2 regions of the Streptomyces sp. NPDC003247 genome follow, and region 1 is predicted to be linked to the other one. Evidence: riboswitches for the same ligand, from Rfam matches in the RefSeq annotation. Region 1 holds a riboswitch; the other holds the start of a gene.
The links. A riboswitch is a leader RNA that binds a small molecule or an ion and turns the genes downstream of it on or off. The one in region 1 is predicted to bind glycine.
Positions count from the first base shown of each region.

Region 2: it holds a riboswitch for glycine, as region 1 does, so the genes downstream of both, gcvP (aminomethyl-transferring glycine dehydrogenase) here and gcvT (glycine cleavage system aminomethyltransferase GcvT) in region 1, are expected to answer to the same signal.

Region 1 covers NZ_JBIAPF010000009.1:292,761-296,844, reverse strand. The annotation lists gene glyA (serine hydroxymethyltransferase) at 1-377, opposite strand, end outside; gene gcvH (glycine cleavage system protein GcvH) at 392-769, opposite strand; gene gcvT (glycine cleavage system aminomethyltransferase GcvT) at 900-2,027, opposite strand; glycine riboswitch at 2,222-2,315, opposite strand; gene ACFYWQ_RS29495 (AAA family ATPase) at 2,487-3,161, shown strand; gene ACFYWQ_RS29490 (enhanced serine sensitivity protein SseB) at 3,914-4,084, shown strand, end outside.
Region 2 covers NZ_JBIAPF010000004.1:875,340-879,423, reverse strand. The annotation lists gene ACFYWQ_RS17595 (DNA polymerase IV) at 1-706, shown strand, start outside; gene ACFYWQ_RS17590 (nucleotidyltransferase domain-containing protein) at 760-1,149, shown strand; gene ACFYWQ_RS17585 (PRC-barrel domain-containing protein) at 1,158-1,529, opposite strand; glycine riboswitch at 1,644-1,739, shown strand; gene gcvP (aminomethyl-transferring glycine dehydrogenase) at 1,915-4,084, shown strand, end outside.

The sequences.
Region 1 (4,084 bases):
TGACCGCCGTGCGCCAGGTCCAGGCCGAGGATGGTGTCGCCCGGCTGGGCCAGCGCGAACAGGGCGGCCTGGTTGGCGGAGGCGCCCGAGTGGGGCTGCACGTTGGCGTACTCGGCGCCGAACAGCTCCTTGATCCGGTCGATCGCGATCTGCTCGGCGACGTCGACGTGCTCGCAGCCGCCGTAGTAGCGGCGGCCGGGGTAGCCCTCGGCGTACTTGTTGGTCAGGACCGAGCCCTGCGCCTCCATGACCGCGAGCGGAGCGAAGTTCTCCGAGGCGATCATCTCCAGCGTGGACTGCTGGCGGCGCAGCTCGGCGTCGACCGCCGCGGCGATCTCCGGGTCGAGCTCGTGCAGGGGCGTGTTCAGGACAGACATGCGTCTACGACTCCTCAGCCGGCGGTGTAGGCGGTGTACTCGTCGGCGGAGAGCAGTTCTTCCTGCTCGCCCGAGACGCGTACCTTGAACAGCCATCCGCCCTCGAAGGGGGCGGAGTTCACCAGCGCCGGATCGTCGACGACATCCTGGTTGACCTCGACGATCTCGCCGTCGACGGGCGAGTACAGCTCACTGACCGACTTGGTCGACTCCAGCTCGCCGCAGGACTCGCCCGCGGTCACCGAGTCGCCGACCGCCGGGAGCTGCACGAAGACCACGTCGCCGAGCGCGTTGGCCGCGTGCTCCGTGATGCCGACCGTCGAGACGCCGTCCTCGGCGGCCGACAGCCACTCGTGCTCCTTGCTGTAGCGCAGCTGCTGGGGGTTGCTCATGGCCTGAATTCTCCTGTACGCGGGGGAGTGCTGATGAAGGGGGGACTGCTGAATACGTTCGTGAGCAGCGGAAATGTGCGCAGGGTCACGCGCACCGGCCGTTCCCGGCGGCGACCCCCGCTCTGAGCCGTTACTTCTGGCGCCGGTAGAACGGCAGCGCCACGACCTCGTACGGTTCGTGGCTGCCCCGGATGTCCACGCCGACACCCGGCGTGCCCGGTGCCGCGTGCGCGGCGTCGACGTACGCCATCGCGATCGGCTTGCCCAGCGTGGGGGAGGGGGCGCCGGAGGTGACCTCGCCGATCGTCTCGCCGCCCGCGACCACCGCGTACCCGGCGCGCGGCACCCGGCGGCCTTCGGCGACCAGGCCGACCAGGACGCGCGGCGGGTCCGTCTCCGCGCGCGAGGCAGCCTCGGCGAGCGCCGCGCGCCCGACGAAGTCGCCCTCCTTGCCGAACTTGACCACCCGGCCGAGCCCGGCGTCGAAGGGGGTCAGCGCGGTCGACAGCTCGTGCCCGTACAGCGGCATGCCCGCCTCCAGGCGCAGCGTGTCCCGGCAGGACAGGCCGCAGGGGACCAGTCCGGCGCCCTCGCCGGCCTTGGTCAGGGCCTGCCACAGCTCCACCGCGTGCTCCGGCTCCACGAACAGTTCGAAGCCGTCCTCGCCGGTGTAGCCGGTGCGGGCGATCAGCGCCGGGACCCCGGCGACGGTGCCGGGCAGTCCGGCGTAGTACTTGAGGCCGTCGAGGTCGGCGTCGGTGAGGGACGCCAGGATGCCCGGCGACCGGGGGCCCTGGACGGCGATCAGGGCGTAGGCGTCCCGGTCGTCGCGGACCTCGGCGTCGAAGCCGGCGGAGCGCTCCCCGAGCGCGTCCAGCACCACCTGCGCGTTCGAGGCGTTCGCGACGACCATGTACTGGGTGTCGGCGAGCCGGTAGACGATCAGGTCGTCGAGGATGCCGCCGTCGGCCCGGCAGATCATGGTGTAGCGGGCGCGGCCGACGCCGACGGACGCGATGTCGCCGACCAGGGCGAAGTTCAGCAGGGCGGCCGCCTGCGGACCGGTGACGGTGATCTCGCCCATGTGCGAGAGGTCGAACAGGCCGGCGCGGGTGCGGACGGCGTGGTGCTCGTCGCGCTCGGAGCCGTAGCGCAGCGGCATGTCCCAGCCGGCGAAGTCGGTCATCGTGGCACCGAGCGAGCGGTGCACGGCGTCGAGCGCGGTACGGCGCTGCCGTGAGGGTTCGGTACTGCTCATCGGACGGTCGTCTCCCAGGGCGAGGGGCCCCGCGCGAGCACAGCCGGGCGCGGGGGAGGGCGAGGAAAGTCCTCCCCATCTGTCATCGGAACCTGAGAGGTTCGCCATGACCGCGGGTGATCGGCGACGATCACGCGGTTCTGACTTGCACCTTGGGTGGGGCCCTGTGGCAGCGGCCCGCTTTTCAGATGTGCCTCGCCCGCGCGGTAACGGGGCCTGAGAGATTCAAGGGAGGGACTTGCTCCTTCGGCGCCCGGACAGGGTCCGGGACTCTCCCGCGCGGATTCAAACGGCCGGTATGCAGTTGGCGCGGCCATCATTGCACGCCCGGCCCCCGTCACGGCAGGCCGCATCTGTAACCGGCTTGTGGCGGGACGCGTACGAAACAGGAAGACACCGAGCATTACCTTCTCTTTACGCTCGAAGGGGAGAAGACTTGTCTGACCCCAGGGGAGGACGATGACGGTGAACAGGACCACGGCGTACGCGACGACCTCGGCGATCGCACTGCCCACGCAGCCCGCGACCCCGGCCCGGGGGGCGTGCGGTACGGCCCGCGCGTCCGTCGTCCGCGACCTGCGCGACCGCGCCGGCCACAGCCCGCACGGCCTGCTGTTCGGCCCCCGCGACCTGGTCGTCGTCACCGGCCTGCCGGGCAGCGGCAAGTCCACCCTGATGCGGCGCACGGTGAAGGGCGTCCGCATCGACTCCCAGGACACCCGCGACCGCTGGGACGTCCGCGTGCCGCGCTTCCTGCCCTACGCGCTCTACCGCCCCCTCGTCCGCGTCGCCCACTACGCCGGGCTGCGCCGCGCCGTGCGCACCGGCGAGGGCGTCGTGGTGCACGACTGCGGCACGCAGGCCTGGGTGCGCGCCTGGCTGGCCCGCGAGGCCCGCCGCCGCGGCGGCACCCTGCACCTGCTGATGCTCGACGTCACCCCCGGCACCGCCCTGGAGGGCCAGCGCGAGCGCGGCCGGGGCGTCTCCCGCTACGCCTTCCTGCGCCACCGCCGGGCCGCCTCCCGCCTCCTGCGCTCCGTCGAGCGGGGCCGCCTCCCCGAGGGCTGGGGCTCGGCGATCCTCCTCGACCGCCCCGCGGCGGACGCCCTCCGCCGCATCGCCTTCACAGGCTGATCCGCCCGCCCTCGTCCACCCTGTCCGCCCTGACCTCCCTTCCCCGGCGGCGGGGCGCGGCAGGCCGCAGGCCCGGACCCGGTGCCCCGCCGGGCCGACCGTACGCGGCGGTCGCCCGCACGGTTCACCGGACCGGCGCCCGCGTCCCGCTCGGGTGGCGCGGGGACGTACTCCTGCCCCTCGGCCGGCCCTGCCGGGTCGGCCGTGCGGGGTGGCAGCCCGCGTGGGGCACCGGACGGGTGCCCCGGCTAGGGCGGCGCGGGGGCCCACGCTCCCGCCTCGGCCGGACCTGTCGGCCCTGCCGTACGGGGCGGTCGCCCGCACGGTTCACCGGACCGGCGCCCGCGTCCCGCTCGGGTGGCGCGGGGACGTATTCCTGCCCCTCGGCCGGCCCTGCCGGGTCGGCGGTGCGGGGTGGCAGCCCGCGTGGGGCACCGGACCGGCGCCCGGGTGCGCTAGGGCCGCGCGGGGACTCCCTCCCGCCTCGACCGGCCCCGCCGGTCAGGAGCCGCGGGCTCGGGCTGGGGCCGAGGGGTGCCCTTCGGGTACCGCGCCGCGAGTTGTGGCCGAGGGGCGCCCTTCCGGTGCCGCGCCGCGGGCAGTGGCCGACGGGTGCCCTTGCGGTGCCGCGCCGCAAGCAGCGGCCGGCGGGTGCCCTTGCCGTGCCGTGCCGTGCCGTGGGCTGTGGGGTCGGCTGGCGGTACCCGCTAGCCTTTCAGCTCCAGCAGCGGTTCCCAGCAGGCGGTAGACAGATGGATTTCCCCCCGGCGGACTTCCCGGCGGACCACTTCGCGGACTTCCCGGCACAGGCGCACCCCCCGTCGCACGGCGGATGGCCCGGCAACGAGCTGGAGGAGGTGCTCTCGGCCTCCCTCGGCGTGCCGGAGGCCGGCGGGCGGATCGTGGAGGTGCTCGGCCGCAGC
Region 2 (4,084 bases), on a different contig from region 1:
CGTGGACATCCATGACCGGGTGCGGGTGGAGCTGGAGGTGCAGCGGCTGGCCGACCGGTGTGTGCGCAGGCTGCGGGGGGCCGGGCTGTCGGGGCGGACCATCGTGCTGAAGGTGCGGCGGTACGACTTCTCCACGCTCACCCGGTCCGAGACCCTGCGGGGGCCCACGGACGACCCCGCGGTTGTGCGGGAGGCGGCCGGCCGGCTGCTGGACGCGGTGGACACCACGGGCGGGGTGCGGCTGCTCGGGGTCGGTGTCAGCGGCCTGGCCGACTTCACCCAGGAGGATCTGTTCGCGCAGGTCGCCGAGGCGAGAGCGGAGGGCGTCGAGGAGGAGGTGCCGGACGAGCCGGCGCGGGAGGACGCGGTGCCGGACGGACACCAGTGGCGTCCGGGGCACGATGTGCGGCATGCCGTGCTGGGGCATGGCTGGGTGCAGGGCAGTGGCCTGGGACGGGTCACCGTGCGGTTCGAGACACCGCAGTCGGAGGTGGGGCGGGTGCGCACGTTCCGGATCGACGACCCGGACCTGGAGCCGGCGGATCCGCTGCCGCTGGTCCGGCGAAGACCGGAAGAGGCCCCGACGGCGGACGGCGCGGTGGGGGACGCGGACGGCGCGGTGGAGGACGCGGCCGGGGAGGCGGGGCCCCTGGGCGGGGCGCAGGCGGGCGGGGTACCGGTGGAGCGGCCGGGGGCCGTCCGGTGACCGGGAAGAGTCCTTCCGGGGTGTCGCCGGAGCGGTGTGCCGAGGTCCGGACGGTGGTGGAGCGGATCACGGCGTGGGCCCTCGGCCGGAGCGACGTCGTCGGAGTGCTGCTGGTCGGGTCATGGGCCCGGGGTGCGGCGCGGCAGGACTCCGACGTCGATCTCGTCGTCCTGACGACCCGGGCCGCCGGGTACGCCGACGACGACGCCTGGCTCCGCGAGCTCGCCCTGGGCGAGGTGGTCCGTGTCGGGGCGTGGGGGCCCGTCACCGAGTGGCGGCAGGTCACCGCCTCCGGGCTGGAGGTCGAGGTGAACATCGGCGCGCCGGACTGGGCGCGCACGGACCCCGTCGACGCCGGGACCCGGCGCGTCGTGCGGGACGGTGCGCGCGTCCTGCTCGACCCCGCCGGGCTGCTGGCGCGGCTGCTGCGGGCCTGCGGCTGACCGCGGGGTCAGGTGTCGTCCCGGCCGGCCAGGGTGCCGAAGTCGTGGTCCTCCGTCGGGGGAGGGGCGCCCACGTCGAGGCCGTAGTGGTGGTAGAGCTGGAGTTCCTGCTCCGGGGAGAGGTGGCGGCCGACGCCGAAGTCCGGGGCGTCCTTGATCAGAGAGCGGTCGAACGGGACGCGCAGGGTGCCCTCAACGAGTTCGCTGGGCTCCAGGGGGACGAAGGCGTCCCGGGAGAACAGGCCGGTCCGTATGGCCGCCCACTCCGGCACGCCGGTGGCGTCGTCGAGGTAGACCTCGTCGATCGTGCCGATCTTGGTGCCATGACGGTCGAACGCCTTGCGGCCGATCAGGTTGCGCGGATCGATGTCGGTCTGCACGGGCCCTCCACGTGGTCGCAACTCATTCGTAAGCACTACAAAAGAGCACATCGGTGATGGCGGCCACTCGACAGGGGGCACCGTTGACCTCGCTGATAGTCTGACTACGGCTGCTGACCCCGTGCGGGAGAGTCCTCCGGAGAACACCGGAGGCGCCGAAGGAGCAAATCCTCCCCGGAATCTCTCAGGCCCACGTACCGCACGGACGAGGTCACTCTGGAAAGCAGGGCGGACGTCGATGGCTTCCGCCCTCACCGACGGTGAAAGCCGGGCGTCCACGGGCGGCCGGTGAAGCTCTCAGGTCGAGATGACAGAGGGGGAGGCCGTCCGGGTACCCGTGCCGTGGTGCCCCTCGAAGGTCGCGTCAGACCAGGAGGCCTCCGCAATGACCGCCCATCGCATTCCGCTCGCCGACCTCGAACGGGCAAACCCGTTCGAGCAGCGCCACATCGGGCCCGACCAGGAGGCGCGGGCCAAGATGCTCGCGCAGGTCGGGTACGGCTCGCTGGACGAGCTCACCGCCGCCGCCGTCCCCGATGTGATCAAGAACGCCGACGCGCTGGACCTGCCGGACGCGCGGTCCGAGGCCGAGGTGCTGGCCGAGCTGCGCTCGCTGGCCGACCGCAACCAGGTCCTCGACTCCATGATCGGCCTGGGCTACTACGGGACGTTCACGCCGCCGGTGATCCTGCGCAACGTCATGGAGAACCCGGCCTGGTACACGGCCTACACGCCGTACCAGCCGGAGATCTCCCAGGGGCGGCTCGAGGCGCTGCTGAACTTCCAGACCATGGTCGCCGACCTCACCGGGCTGCCCACGTCCGGTGCCTCGCTGCTCGACGAGGGCACCGCCGCCGCCGAGGCGATGGCGCTCTCCCGCCGTATGGGCCGGAACAAGAAGGGCCTGTTCCTGGTCGACGCGGACGCGCTGCCGCAGACCATCGCCGTGATCGAGGCGCGGGCCGAGCCGACGGGTGTCGAGGTGGTCGTCGCCGACCTCGGTGACGGGATCCCGGCCGAGGTCGCCGAGCGCGAGATCAACGGTGTGCTCCTCCAGTACCCGGGCGCCTCCGGCGCCGTACGCGACATCAGGCCGGTCATCGAGCAGGCCCACGCGCTGGGCGCGCTCGTCACCGTCGCCGCCGACCTGCTCGCGCTGACGCTGCTGACGTCGCCCGGTGAGCTGGGCGCGGACATCGCGGTCGGCACGACGCAGCGGTTCGGTGTGCCGATGGGCTTCGGCGGGCCGCACGCCGGCTACATGGCCGTCCACGAGAAGTTCGCGCGCAGCCTGCCCGGCCGGCTCGTCGGCGTGTCCGTGGACGCGGACGGGAACAAGGCCTACCGGCTGGCGCTCCAGACGCGTGAGCAGCACATCCGCCGGGAGAAGGCCACCAGCAACATCTGCACCGCGCAGGTGCTGCTCGCCGTCATGGCCGGGATGTACGCCGTCCACCACGGCCCCGAGGGGCTCAGGACGATCGCGCGGCGCACCCACCGGTACGCCTCCGTCCTCGCCGGCGGCCTGAGGGCCGGCGGTGTCGAGGTCGTGCACGGTTCGTTCTTCGACACGCTGACCGTGCGGGTGCCCGGCCGGGCCGCCGAGGTCGTCGCCGCCGCGCGCGAGAACGGCGTGAACCTGCGCCTCGTCGACGCCGACCGGGTGTCGATCGCCTGCGACGAGACCACCGGGCGGGCCCAGGTGAGTGCCGTCTGGGCCGCCTTCGGGGTCGACGGGGACGTCGAGGAACTCGACGCGGTGACCGAGGACGCGGTGCCGGCCGCGCTGCTGCGCACCGACGCGATCCTCACCCATCCCGTCTTCCACCGGCACCGCTCCGAGACCGCGATGCTGCGCTACCTGCGCCGGCTCGCCGGCCGGGACTACGCGCTCGACCGCGGCATGATCCCGCTGGGCTCCTGCACCATGAAGCTCAACGCGACCACCGAGATGGAGCCGGTCACCTGGCCCGAGTTCGGGCAGCTGCACCCGTTCGCGCCCGCCGAGCAGGCGGAGGGCTACCTCACGCTCATCCACGAGCTGGAGGAACGTCTCGCCGAGGTCACCGGGTACGACAAGGTGTCCCTCCAGCCCAACGCCGGGTCGCAGGGCGAGCTGGCCGGTCTGCTCGCCGTACGGGGGTACCACCGGGCCAACGGTGACGAGCAGCGGACCGTGTGCCTCATCCCGTCGTCCGCGCACGGCACCAACGCCGCCAGTGCCGTGATGGCCGGCATGAAGGTCGTCGTGGTGGGCACGGCAGGGGACGGCGAGATCGACGTCGAGGACCTGCGGGTGAAGATCGACAAGCACCGGGACGAGCTCGCGGTCCTGATGATCACGTATCCGTCGACGCACGGCGTGTTCGAGGAGCACGTCGCCGACATCTGCGCCCAGGTGCACGAGGCCGGCGGACAGGTGTACGTCGACGGCGCCAACCTCAACGCGCTCGTCGGACTCGCCAAGCCGGGGCACTTCGGCGGTGACGTCTCGCACCTGAACCTGCACAAGACGTTCTGCATCCCGCACGGCGGCGGCGGCCCCGGCGTCGGGC